Regions from separate parts of the Arthrobacter sp. ZBG10 genome, predicted to be linked through region 1. Evidence: predicted binding sites of a transcription regulator. Region 1 holds the regulator's gene; each other region holds the start of a gene.

Evidence for each region. Region 1 encodes LexA, which represses DNA repair genes until DNA is damaged. Its sites were predicted from a motif close to TCGAACANNTGTTCGA; they were not measured.
Region 2: ACU18_RS18390 (LexA family protein) is a predicted target of LexA. The motif match lies at 1,508-1,523, and genes of this name have one in related genera.
Region 3: ACU18_RS01840 (shikimate dehydrogenase) is a predicted target of LexA. The motif match lies at 2,124-2,139, and genes of this name have one in related genera.
Region 4: ACU18_RS16120 (LexA family protein) is a predicted target of LexA. The motif match lies at 1,699-1,714, and genes of this name have one in related genera.

The regions. Positions count from the first base shown of each region.
Region 1 covers NZ_LFQH01000045.1:41,717-44,922, reverse strand. The annotation lists gene ACU18_RS11535 (ATP-dependent DNA helicase) at 1-864, shown strand, start outside; gene lexA (transcriptional repressor LexA) at 974-1,708, opposite strand; gene ACU18_RS11525 (LysM peptidoglycan-binding domain-containing protein) at 2,032-2,457, shown strand; gene ACU18_RS11520 (histidinol-phosphate transaminase) at 2,600-3,206, shown strand, end outside.
Region 2 covers NZ_LFQH01000099.1:15,893-19,098, reverse strand. The annotation lists gene ACU18_RS18400 (nicotinate phosphoribosyltransferase) at 1-815, shown strand, start outside; gene ACU18_RS18395 (isochorismatase family protein) at 815-1,453, shown strand; gene ACU18_RS18390 (LexA family protein) at 1,557-1,979, shown strand; gene ACU18_RS18385 (Y-family DNA polymerase) at 1,972-3,206, shown strand, end outside.
Region 3 covers NZ_LFQH01000006.1:79,618-82,823, reverse strand. The annotation lists gene ACU18_RS01845 (bifunctional sugar phosphate isomerase/epimerase/4-hydroxyphenylpyruvate dioxygenase family protein) at 1-1,147, opposite strand, end outside; gene ACU18_RS01840 (shikimate dehydrogenase) at 1,147-2,028, opposite strand; gene ACU18_RS01835 (IclR family transcriptional regulator) at 2,162-2,902, opposite strand.
Region 4 covers NZ_LFQH01000068.1:27,010-30,215, reverse strand. The annotation lists gene ACU18_RS16125 (hypothetical protein) at 27-749, opposite strand; gene ACU18_RS19760 (hypothetical protein) at 1,210-1,443, opposite strand; gene ACU18_RS16120 (LexA family protein) at 1,728-2,159, shown strand; partial or broken gene ACU18_RS16115 (Y-family DNA polymerase) at 2,189-3,206, shown strand, end outside.

The DNA of each region.
Region 1 (3,206 bases):
CCCGGCCAGGGCTATTCGCCGCCGGACGAGACCGCCCCGGTCCTGGTGAACATTGCCCCGTTGTCAGTGGCGGGCCGCCTGCGTGAAGGCCTGTTTGCCGGCCACACCGTGGTCCTTACCTCCGCCACCCTTGCCATTGGCTCGGCGTTTGAACCCGCGGCCGGTGGGCTGGGCCTGGTGGGGGAAGGTGCCCCCACCTGGACGGGCATCGACGTCGGCTCGCCCTTCGACTACCCGCGGCAAGGCATCCTGTACGTGGCAGGGCACCTGCCCAAGCCCGGGCGCGGGGTCTCCCCGGAATCGCTGGCTGAACTCGAAACCCTCATTACGGCCTCCGGCGGGGGAGCCTTGTGCCTGTTTTCGTCCCGCCGCGCGGCAGAGGAAGCGGCGGAGGCGCTGCGGCCCAAACTGGAACAGACAGTCCTGTGCCAGGGCGATTCCACCATGACCGCGTTGGTGAAACAGTTTGCTGACGAGCCCGACACCTGCCTCTTCGGCACCATGTCGCTGTGGCAGGGCGTGGACGTGCCCGGCGGTTCATGCCGGCTGGTGGTGATTGACCGGATCCCGTTCCCGCGCCCGGACGATCCGCTGATGACCGCCCGCTCCCGCGCCGTGGCGCAGGCCGGCGGGAACGGCTTTATGTCCGTCTCGGCCACCCACGCGGCCATCCGGCTCGCCCAGGGCGCCGGCCGGCTGATCAGGTCCACCGGGGACAAAGGCGTGGTTGCAGTCCTGGACTCCCGCCTGGCCACCGAACGTTATGCGGGCTTCCTGCGCGGGGCGCTGCCCCCGTTCTGGGCCACAACGGATCCCAAGACTGCTGTGGCCGCCCTGGAGCGGCTGGCCCGGGAAAACGCCTAGCTGCAGACCCTGGCCGGACGCGGAGACAAGTACGGCCGGTGGGCAGGCAGCGACGCTGCCAGCCCACCGGCCGTACCGGCAGTTCGGGGGAACAGGAGTTTGGCGACAGTCAGAGGGACCGCAGCACCGAGACCACTTTGCCCATGATGGTGGCGTGGTCACCAAGAATGGGCTCGTACTGGGTGTTTTGCGGGAGCAGCCAGGTGTGGCCGTCACGCTGGCGGAACGTCTTGACCGTTGCCTCGTCATCGAGGAGGGCGGCGACGATATCGCCGTTCACGGCGTCCGCCTGGCGGCGCACCACCACCCAGTCACCATCGCAAATGGCGGCGTCCACCATGGAATCGCCGGCGACCTTGAGCATAAAAAGTTCGCCCTGGCCCACCAGCTGGCGGGGGAGGGGCATCACGTCCTCCACCACCTGGTCCGCCAGGATGGGGCCGCCGGCGGCAATACGGCCCACCAGTGGCACCATGGCCGTATCCAGCGCGGTGGGCAGGACGGTGACGGTTGCGCCGCCCGCCGAGGCGCCGTTGGCCGGGCGTGACTCCGCTGTGGCTGCGCCGCCGTCCAGCGTGAGGGGCATCAGGACTTCCATGGCGCGGGGCCGCTTGGGATCGCGGCGAAGGTAGCCGAGCTTTTCCAGCTGCGAGAGCTGGTGCGTCACGCTGGAGAGGCTGGCGAGCCCCACGGTGTCGCCGATTTCACGCATGGACGGCGGGTAGCCGTTGTCATTGACGGACCGCTGGATGGTCTCGAGGATTTTCTTCTGCCGGGGGGTCAGGCCCTTGGCGGTCCTCTTCGGTTGCGGGGTTGCCCTGCTTCCGGCGGCTGCTGCTGCCATATTCGCCAATGCCTTTCGGTTGCCACCGGGCTGTCCGTGCCCCCGGGCCGGTTGGTCCCGTCCTCATTGTCAGACCCTGGTGATCAACTTCAGAGGTGGATGTTCGTTGGTTCAAAACTAGGCCAGCCACAAGGCTTTTTCAAACATTTGTTCTAGCGAGTCTCGACATTGTTCGTTGATAGATGCTAAAACTGAAGAAGCAAAGTTCGAATATGTGTTCTATTCCTTGCTTGCCCCGTTCGAAGAAGATGCCGGATACGCCGGGGCGTGGCTGCTGGGAAGGACAACCGGGCAGCACAGTACGGTCCAGGAGGGCTCAGTTCATGTCAGCTACATCACTCACCCAGGTTTCACTTCCCGTGGTTGCACACCCCGCGGCTTCCATCCGCCAGGTTCCGCGTGCAGGGGTTTCCCGTTCCAAGGCTTCAAAGGCCCTGCCGCCGCTCCGCCTCACCCGGCGCGGCCGGATTGTCCTGGTGGGCATCCCGCTGATGCTGCTGGCAGCGGTCCTGCTCTCCCTGGCCGGCTTCTTCACCTCGCCGGCCAAAGCGTCCGACTCCGTTGCGGATCTCGCCCCCACGCCCTCGGTGTCGGTGACCGTCCAGCCGGGCGACTCACTGTGGGCCATTGCCGGCTATGTGGCTCCGGACCGGGACGCGCGGGACGTCATTGCGGACATCGTGCAGCTCAACAACCTCACCGGCGGAGCAGTCCTCCCCGGCCAGCAGCTCTTCGTCCCCACGTACTAGCTTATTCGAACGCACGTGCGGGCTGTTCGTTCCCACGTTCGGGCCAGCACCAACGGCTGGAAACAAGGACACCCCACCCGCAGGATGGCAGTCCCGGACCGTCACATTTTCCGGGGCCGGGCAGGGCCACTAAACTGTTCAGGTGAATGACCAGCTAGAGCGTTTGAACCGGCTTCCCCTCCGCAGCAACCTCCGTGGGCTGACCCCTTACGGGGCCCCCCAGCTGGATGTTCCCATCCTGCTCAACGTCAACGAGAACACCCATGGCGTCCCGGCGGACGTCCGTGCCGCCATCAGCGCAGCAGTCACCGAGGCCGCTGCCGGGCTCAACCGCTACCCGGACCGCGAATTCACCGATCTGCGGAAGGCCCTGGCGGAATACCTGGGGCACGGCCTGGACGAGGCCAACCTCTGGGCCGCCAACGGCTCCAACGAGGTCCTCCAGCAGATCCTGCAGGCGTTTGGCGGCCCCGGCCGGACCGCCCTGGGTTTTCCTCCCACGTATTCCATGTACCCGCTCCTGGCCAGCGGCACGGATACCGAATACATCGCAGGGGTACGCGCCGAAGGGTACGGCCTCAGCGCGGAGTCGGCTGCCCGCCAGGTGCGCGAGCTGCAGCCTAACGTCGTTTTCCTCTGCTCACCTAACAATCCCACGGGAACCGGGCTGGGCCTGAACGTGGTTGAGGCTGTCTACGAAGCCGGCAACGACAGCCAGACCATCGTCATCGTCGACGAGGCGTATCACG
Region 2 (3,206 bases), on a different contig from region 1:
CGTCCGCTGCTGCCCGGGCCGCTGTCATTGCCGGCTTCGACAGCACCTCCAACCTGGAAGCCGGCGTGCGCTACGGCATCAAGACCGTGGGCACCGCAGCGCATTCCTTTACGCTCCTGCACGACAATGAGCGCGACGCCTTCGAGGCCCAGATCGCGTCCCTTGGCGCCGGCACGTCGCTGCTGGTGGACACGTACGACGTCGAAACCGCCGTCCGCACGGCCGTGGACCTGGCAGGGCCCAAACTGGGCGCGGTACGGCTGGACTCGGGTGACCTTGTGGCCCAGGCGCAATGGGTCCGCCGCCTGCTGGACGATTTGGGGAACGTGAACACCAAAATTGTGGTCACCTCCGACCTCGATGAGTTTGCCATCGCTGCCCTGCAATCCGCTCCGGTGGATTCCTACGGCGTGGGCACGTCTTTGGTGACGGGCTCCGGCGCGCCGACGGCGAGCATGGTCTACAAGCTCGTCAGCCGCACTGACGACGCCGGGAACTTCGTCTCCGTCGCCAAGGCAGCCAAAAATAAGGCCAGCGTAGGCGGCCGCAAATATGCCCTGCGCAAGCTGAACGAACGCGGCACTGCCACCGCCGAGATGGTCGGGGTGGGGCACCGGCCCGAGGACGACGGCAACGACCGCCAGCTCCTGCAGCAGTTCATGAAAAACGGCGAACTGCTGCCCGGCTGGACCGGTTATGAGGGAGTGCAGCGCGCGCGGCAACGGCACGCGGATTCCATGGCCGAACTGCCCTCGGTGGTCCACCGGCTCCAGCGCGGTGACGCCGCCATCCCCACCGTTTACGAGGAGAGCTGATGTCCCGCGCCCTGATCATTGTTGATGTCCAGAACGATTTCTGCGAAGGCGGTGCACTGCCCGTCACCGGCGGGGCGGACCTGGCCGTTGCCATCAGCGAATACGTCGACGCCCACCAGGGCCAATTCGACCATGTGGTGGCCACCCAGGACTGGCATATCGATCCGGGCAACCACTTCTCCGCTGCCCCCGACTTCAAGGACAGCTGGCCGCCGCACTGCGTGGCGGGAACCCGCGGGGCGGAGCTGCACGAGGACCTGGACACCGAGTACATCGAGGCCTTCTTCCGCAAGGGCCAGTTCACGGCCGCCTACTCCGGCTTCGAAGGCCTACTTGCCCCCGAGGACGCTGTCCCCACCGGCGAGCGCCAGCCCGGGTCAATGCCCGGGGCCAACGATTCGCCGCAGTCAGCACCGGACGGGGACGCCATCGGCCTGGATGAATGGCTCCAAAGCAACGACGTGGAGGACGTGGTGGTGGTGGGGCTGGCGACCGACTACTGCGTGCGCGCCACCGCCCTCGATGCGGTCCAGGCAGGCTACGGCGTCACCGTGATCCGTTCCCTGACAGCCGGGATCGCCGAAGACCTCGACGAGGCCGTGGCGGAGATGGAACTGGGCGGCGTCGAGATCGCCTAGTCCCACGGCCTGTACCTGAGGGTCACCTCCGGACCGCCCCCGCGTCGGCCTGGCTCGAACACATGTTCGATTAGACTGGGGGGAATCGGAATGGAGGGACACCATGGCCTACCCAGCGGAGCCGGCGGACAGCGCCGGACAAGGAGCAGCCGGGACCGGGGAGTCATTCCTGCCGGTGGGCTTTGCCTCTCCGGCTCAGGACTATTTTTCCGGCCGCATCGACCTCAATAAGCACCTGATCAACGACATAACCAGCACGTTCATCCTCAGGGTGGCGGGCGACGGGATGCGGGCCTCCGGCATTTTCGACGGGGACGAACTGATCGTGGACCGCTCCCTCACTGCCCGCAGCGGCTCCGTGGTGGTTGCCGTTGTGGATGGCGAGCTGATCATCCGCAGGCTCCACCTTGCCGGGGACGAGCTCACGCTCACCGCTGACGATCCCGGCCTGGCCCCCATCACGGTGACGGCCGGCGTCGACCTGGCCGTGTGGGGCGTCGCCACCCGGTGCCTGCACCGTGTCTGAAGCCGGCCCCAACCGCGCGGCAAAGTGCTTCGCCCTGGTGGACGTGAACAACTTCTACGTTTCCGCGGAGCGCGCCTTCGACCCATCGCTGGAAAACCGGCCCGTGGTGATCCTGTCCAACAATGACGGCTGTGTGATCACCCGAAGCGCCGAGGCCAAGGACCTGGGCATCGCCATGGGCGCACCCTGGTTCCAGATCTCGGCGCAGGCCAAGGCCTGGGGCCTGGTGGGCCTGTCCAGCAACTACGAACTGTACGGGGACCTCAGCGCACGGGTGATGGAGTACCTGGCCAGGCACTCGCTGGCCACCGAGATCTACAGCATCGACGAGGCCTTCCTGACCTTGCCCGGAAGCACCGCCGACCAGCACGCCGCCGGCCGGAACATCCGCCGCGGCGTGCGCCGCCACGTGGGACTGCCCGTCTGCGTGGGGCTGGCCCCCACCAAAACCCTCGCCAAACTTGCCAACCAATGGGCCAAGAACAACCCGCACTTCCAGGGCGTCTGCCACTGGGACAGCATCAGCCCCGCGGACCAGGAGCGGCTGCTGCGCAAGCTTCCGGCGCAGAAGATCTGGGGTGTGGGCGGGCGCAACAGCACCCGGCTCGCCGCGGTCGGGATTGTCACGGCCTGGGACCTGCGCAATGCCGATCCCCTGGTGATCCGCAAGCGTTTCTCGGTGGTCCTGATGCGGACGGTCCTGGAACTGCAGGGAACCCCCTGCATCACCCTGGACGAAACCCGGGGCCACAGCCAGATCCTGTTTTCCCGGTCGTTTGTGACTCCCGCCAGCAGTGTCAGGGAGGTGGGGCAGGCCCTGAGTGTCTACGCCCAGGGCGCAGCAGCCCGCCTTGCCCGGAAAAAGCTGGTCACCGGGAACCTCAACGCTTTCGCCCGGACCTCGTCCTTTAACGGCGGACCCGTCGTGGCCCACTCCGTGGACGTGGCGTTCCCCTCCCCCACCGCCGATCCTCTGGAGATCATCAGGGCGGCGCAGCGCCTGCTGCCGGACATCCGCGAAGGCACCCCCTATATGCGGGTGGGCGTCACCGTCAGGGACCTGAGTCCGGCAGGCAGCCAGGACACCCTGATGGACTTCCTGGACACGCCGGACCGGACCCTGGGCCCCATCCTGGATGGTGTTGCGGAACGGTTCGGCCGGGCCAGCATCGGGCTGGGCCACGGCGGCCTCAGGTCCGGATCGAAGTGGGCCACCAAGCGGGACAG
Region 3 (3,206 bases), on a different contig from region 1:
TAAGCTGCTGGGCGCGGGCGGCGGCAATGACGGGGGAATCGACGTCGAACCCCAGGGCAGCAATGGCCGGTGCACTGCCTGCGGCCAGGTCCGGGGCTGCCTCGTTGATGACAACCCGCGCAGCACCCATGCTCCAGAGCTGCACGTCCTTGGTCCGGTGCCGGCCGTCGAAGCCGAAGCCCAACTGGCCCAGGACCGTCTCCAGTCCTGTGGTGTCAGCGGCGCGGACCTCGGCAAAGTTCCAGCCGGCGGGTTCGGCCACCTGCGGAAGGGTTGCCAGTTCCATGGGATAACGACGCCGGGGCACGGCCGGGGTGCCTACGTTGGCATCGAGCCACTTGGCGCCCTGCTCCTCGAGCCAGATGAGCGAGCGCATGCCGTCAACGGCGGTGCGTTCCACATCCGACTGGCGGAAGACGTCGTTGAAGATCTCCAGCGATACCGGGCCGGTGTACCCGGCACGGACCACGTGGCCCATGAACTTGGCCAGTTCGAACTGGCCTTCGCCCGGGAAGACCCGGTAGTGCCGGCTCCAGGACAGCACGTCCATGGCCAGCTTCGGGGCGTCGGCCACCTGGACAAAGAAGATTTTGGCAGGGTCCAGCGCCTCGATCGGGGCCGTGTCCCAGTTGCGGGACAGGATATGGAAAGAGTCCAGGCAGGTGCCCAGGTTGGGGTGGTCCACTGCCGTGACCAGCCGGTGCGCGTGTTCGTAGTCGCTGACGAACTTTCCCCAGGCCAGCGCCTCATACGCCACTTTGACGCCGTGGTCGCCGGCGAGCGCGGCCAGTTGGCCCAGCTGCTCCACCCGCAGGTCGTCGCTGTCGATGCTCGCCGTGGCCACGTTGGAGCAGACCAGGATGGTGTCCATGCCAAGCCGGGACATCAGCCTGAATTTAGCGTCCGCCCGGCGCAGGTTGGCGGCCAGCAGGTCCCCGGGGACACTGTCGAAGTCGCGGAACGGCTGATACAGGTCAAGGGTCAGGCCCAGGTCTGCGGCCATTTTCCGGATGTCCTCCGGCGGCAGCGGCGAGGTGACCAGGTCCTGTTCGAAGATTTCGATGCCGTCGAAGCCCGCGATGGCGCAGGCCTGCATCTTTTCCTTCAGGGTGCCGGAGAGGCACACAGTGGCAATTCCGGTGCGCATCAGGCAGCCACCTCCTCGGCGGCGACGAGCTGCAGGAAATGGCTGCGCATCCGGTCCGCGTCCGGTTCCAGGCCCGTGAAGATGCGGAAGGCGTCAGCCGCCTGGCCCACAGCCATCCGGCCGCCGTCCAGCACGGTGCAGCCCTTGGCGCGGGCGTCCCGGACCAGCTCGGTGTCGATGGGCCGGTAGACGATGTCCGCCACCCAGTGCCGGGATTCCACCAATTCCAGGTCCAGCGGTGCGCCGGGGTGGGCCGCCATGCCCACGGGCGTGCAGTGCACCAGCCCGTCGGCGGCAGGCATCAGCTGCGGCAGCTCCGCCGTCGTCCGGCCCGTGATGGTGCTGTCCGGGAAAAAGCCGGCCAGTTCCGCGGCGCGCTGGGCCGCGCGTTCCGGGTCGACGTCCACGAGGTCCAGGGTGCGGACGCCGCCGCTGAGCAGGGCGTATGCGACGGCGGAACCGGCACCGCCGGCGCCCAGCTGGACCACGTGTTCCAGGGCAGCGCCGGGGAGGCCCGCGGCCAGGGCGGCGGCGAAGCCGGACCAGTCGGTGTTGTGTCCCACGAACCGGCCGTCACGGATGACTACGGTGTTGACAGCGCCCAGGCGACGGGCATCGGGTGAGATCTCGTCCAGGTGCGCCAGGACCAGCTGCTTGCAGGGGTGGGTGATGTTCAGACCGTTGAAGCCGAGGCTGCGGGCGCTCCGGAGCAGGCTGCCCACTGCTTCGCCGGCCAGGCCGAGTTCCAGGAGGTCGATGGGCCGGTAGAGGTAGCGGAGGCCCAGCAGATCGGCCTCGTGTTCGTGCATGGGCGGGGTGAGGGATGGCGTAACGCCATCGCCGACCAGTCCCACCAGGTAGGACTCGGTTCGAGAACTCATCCGTGCAGCTCCTTTGGTAACGGCACCCGGTGCGCGGGCCGCTCAGCGGCCGGGACAGGGGGTGTAGGGATGACAGTACAGCATTTGTTCATTAGTCGCACTACTGTTCGAGATGCGAACTTTTAACCGGGGGTCAGCGTTGCGGAAGCCGGTCCGCGAGCTCCGCCGCGGCTTCCAGCAGCACCTGCAGGTGCGCCTCGAGCCCTTCGACGGTGAGCCTGAAAACGGGAGCTGCGGTGGCAAGGGATGCGAAGGCGTATCCCTGGGCGTTCAGCACTGGCACAGCCAGGGCCCGCATGCCGGTCTCGTTTTCCTCGTCCATCACGGCGTAGCCCCGGCGCCGGACCGCCTCGATCTCCGCCCGGAACGCGTCCCGGTCCACGATGGTCCGGTCCGTCAGCCGCTCCAGGGGAAGCTCGGCCAGCAGGTGCTCCCGTTCAGCATCCTCGGCAAATGCCACCAGCACCTTGCCGACGGCGGTCGCGGACAGGGAGCCCAGGTGGCCGGGGTCACTGGTGACCCGGAACGTCTGCGGGCCATCCACTTTGTTGACAGTGAGGTGGTGAATGCCGTCGCGGACGCTGAGGATGGTGGCTTCAGCCGTCCGGCCCGTCACCCGGCGCAGGATGGGCAGGGCGGTCCCGGCAAAGCCGTGGTGGTTGGATACCCGCTGCCCCAGCTGGAATACCCGCAGGCCCAAGTGGTAGCGGCGGCCATCCGGCTCATAATCCACAAAGCCATCGCGGGTCAGTGACCCCAGGAGCCGGTAGGTGGTGCTGAAGGGAAGTCCGGCCCGGCGCGAGATGTCCGCAGCACTGGCCCCGCGGGGCTCATCGCCCAGCAGGACCAGGAGCCCCAGGGCCTTGCCCACCATGTCCGTGCCGCCCGGAACCCGGGCGCCGGCGGCCCCGGGGGGCTGGCCATCAGTGTCATCGCCGGCCAGCGGCTGGGCAGTTGTGGTTTGGTTCACACTCATAGGTCGATGTTGCCACAATGTGAGAGCTATTTCCAGAGTGTGATTATTTTTCTTGACAGGTAACGCAGCTCACAGCCATCATTGCTGTATCGCACCAGTAGCTCCCACCATGCGGCTACCACCTCCGGGATTTTCGGATTCCGGCCAGCACCTCGACGCGCCCGCACCAAGGCAGCGGCAAAATGCTTTTCACTTTTCCCCG
Region 4 (3,206 bases), on a different contig from region 1:
CGTGGACTTCGTGGCAGGGTGTTTCGTTAGCCGTGGGCCAGGATGGCGTCGATGAGTTGGGCCAAATCCGGTGCGTCGTTCGGGGTGACTGCCGGCCCGGCTTTCACTGCTGTGGCTGCCAGGGTCCCTTTGATGCCCGTCATGGTCAGCGTTGTCTGGGTTTCCCCGGTGGCAAGGGTTTGTTTGCCCAGGGCGGCGAATGATTGGTCTCCGGCGGTTTTCGCGGTTATTTGCTGGACTTCGGTGGTGATCTTCTGTCCGCCAAGTTCGATGGTGAAGTTGCTGCACGCGGCGGCCGCTTTTTGTGAAGCTTCCAGCTGACCGGTCATTTCCTGGGCGTTTTTGAGGGCAATGACGGTCACCACGATCGATGTCTTTTCTTCCGCTGACACGGTGGTTCCGGCGGCGTAGGTGCTGCCTTCGGGGACCTGGGCATTGCTATCGGAAAAGGCTTTGCACTCCGGCGGGGTGAACACGGCTGTTTTCAGGAGCTCTTTGGCTTTGATGATGCCCTGGTCGATCTGCGCCGCGGGAACCACCGTCAGGTCGCGGCCCTGGGCGTCCTTCAGGGTGGCCAGCACAGAGCTGAGGTCTGCATCCGTGTAGGTCTTCGCAGGGCTGGGCTCCGGGCTGGCGGATGGTTCAGGTGCAGCGGAGGTTACTGGTTCTGTTCCGGTGCCTGTTCCACACCCCGCGAGGGCAAAGAATGCGGTCAGGACGAGGGCTGTGAATGTAGTGCGCCTTTGCATGGACTGATCCCCTTCAGTTCGCCGGCCGCCCCGAGTTTCGGGGCATGTCCCGGAACCGTAACCCTGGGAGTTCCTGCCCCAGGCTGATACGGCCGTGCTGCTCACGCACAGAAGCGGCCGGGCGGGGTTTACCCCCTCCTTGCCACCGCTGCCTGGCGCGATACCCACCAAGCTATGCGGCCCAATCGCAAACCGGGCACAGTAATCAGTACCTGCTTTACATTCCACCCGCTACTCCCCCGGCTGGAAATCCGCCACGGGGGTGCCGCCAGTGACCAGCTGGTGCGGGACTCTTCCTCTGACCCACCTGGATCCTGAAGATGCGGGGATCTCTGTGTGGTCATCCGGTCAGTTGGGTTCCGTTTCCCCGTGCTCGACAAAGGCCCGGAGGGGTTGAGCTTTTGCCGTGCCCGGGATGTTTGTACAGGCATCAATGGGACTCAGGGGCTAATTCAGAGTGCTATTGGCGCTGACGGTAGTCGTGCAGAATCCGGTCCTGCACTGAGCTTGAAGAGTGCGAAGCTAACTCAGCAGCGATCCGCTTGCCTTGTCTCAGCCGGAACGCGTTCACAACCCATGGGGATGCAATCCACACCACGGCGAGGGCTTTCGACCAAAGCGGCACCTCCAAAAACGCCACAACCCCCACGGCCACCGTCAGGAAGATGGCCACCAGGTAGGGAAAGAACCTCACCCGGACAACTTAGCAGAACCCCGCGGGCACGGGTTACAGAGCAGCCCTGCAGGCGCCGAGCCCGCACGTCCCCGCCACGTCGCCAGTCGAATCGGGATCCCCGAGTTCCTGCTGCGCTGTGGACCTTGCTATAGGTCGGCAGTGCCCATTGGCGGGCAGATGAAGCCCTTGCGAACAGCTCAAAGCTGTCCCCCGTGGGTTCAACCCTCCCGGTCGGCACCCCGAATGTCAGCGTCCCGGCATACACTCAAAGAGTCGAACATATATTCGAATAAAGGTGTGTTGTGAGCGTTGTTGTTGGTCCCCGCGTGATAGATGCGGGCGTGTCGTTGGTTTCGGCGTTACTCTCTCCAATGCCGGTCGCGGCGGGTTTCCCCTCGCCGGCGCAGGACTATTTTGATGGGCGGATCGATTTGAATGCGCACCTGATCAAGGACGTCACCAGCACCTATGTGGTGCGGGTGTCCGGGGAGTCGATGGAGGGCGCGGGGATCAGCGACGGGGATGAGCTCATCGTCAACCGTGCCCTGCGGCCCACAGACGGGTCCGTTGTTGTCGCTGTCCTGGACGGTGAGTTGACCATCAAACGGCTGCGGATCACCGCCGGCAAAGTGATCCTGCAGTCTGAGAACCCCCGCTACCCCGACATTGAAGTCCCGGCCCTGTCGGATCTGACCATTTGGGGTGTCGCGACCCGATGCCTTCACCACGTCTAGGGGCGCGGTCCGTGTCGAAGCCAGCGTTGATGCGGCATATGCCGCAGCTCGCCCATGTGGATGTGAACTGCTTCTACGCTTCCGCGGAACGGGCGTTCAATCCGTCCCTGGAAGGCAAACCCGTGATCGTGCTTTCGAACAATGACGGGTGCGCAGTCACCCGCTCCCCCGAAGCCAAAGCCCTCGGTATCGGTATGGGTGACCCGTGGTTCAAAATCGCCCCCCGCGCCAAGGAATGGGGGCTGATCGCACTGTCGAGTAACTACGAGCTCTACGGCGACATCAGCTCACGGGTCATGGAGCTGCTGGGCCGGTACTCGGCCTGGCTCGAGGTCTACAGCATCGATGAAGCCTTCCTCGGCGTCAAAGGCGAACCCACCCACCTCCGCACCCTGGGCCGGGAGATAAAAGACGCCGTCCGGGCCCATATCGGGGTCCCGGTCTGTGTCGGGATCGCACCAACTAAGACCCTGGCGAAACTGGCGAACAAATGGGCGAAGAACAACCCGGCATTCGCCGGGGTCTGCCACTGGGACTCCGTGCCCACAGCGGAACGGCAACGGCTAATGCGATCCCTGCCCGTCATCGAAATCTGGGGCGTGGCCACCAGACTCACCAAACGCCTCAACGCCCTGGGGATCCACTCCATCCACGACCTCGCCGCCGCAAACCCCGTCATGATCAGGGACCGGTTCTCCGTTGTCATGATGCGCACCGTCCTGGAACTCCAAGGCCCCCCCTGTATCCCCATGGAAGAAGAACGTATCGGGAAGGAACAACTGATCTTCTCCCGTTCGTTCGCCACACCCATCACCACCGCCGCAGGGATCCGGCAGGTCATGAGCGTCTACGGACAACAAGCCGCAGCCCGGCTGGCCAAACACAACCAGCAAGCCAAAGTCCTCACCGCTTTCGCCGGGACCTCCCACTTCAACCCCCAAGACACCTCCTACCCCTCCGTGTGTGTACCGCTGCCCATGCCGACCGCGGACCCGGTCCTCCTCACCCGGGCAGCCCACGCGCTGCTGCCCAAAATCGTCGACGGCA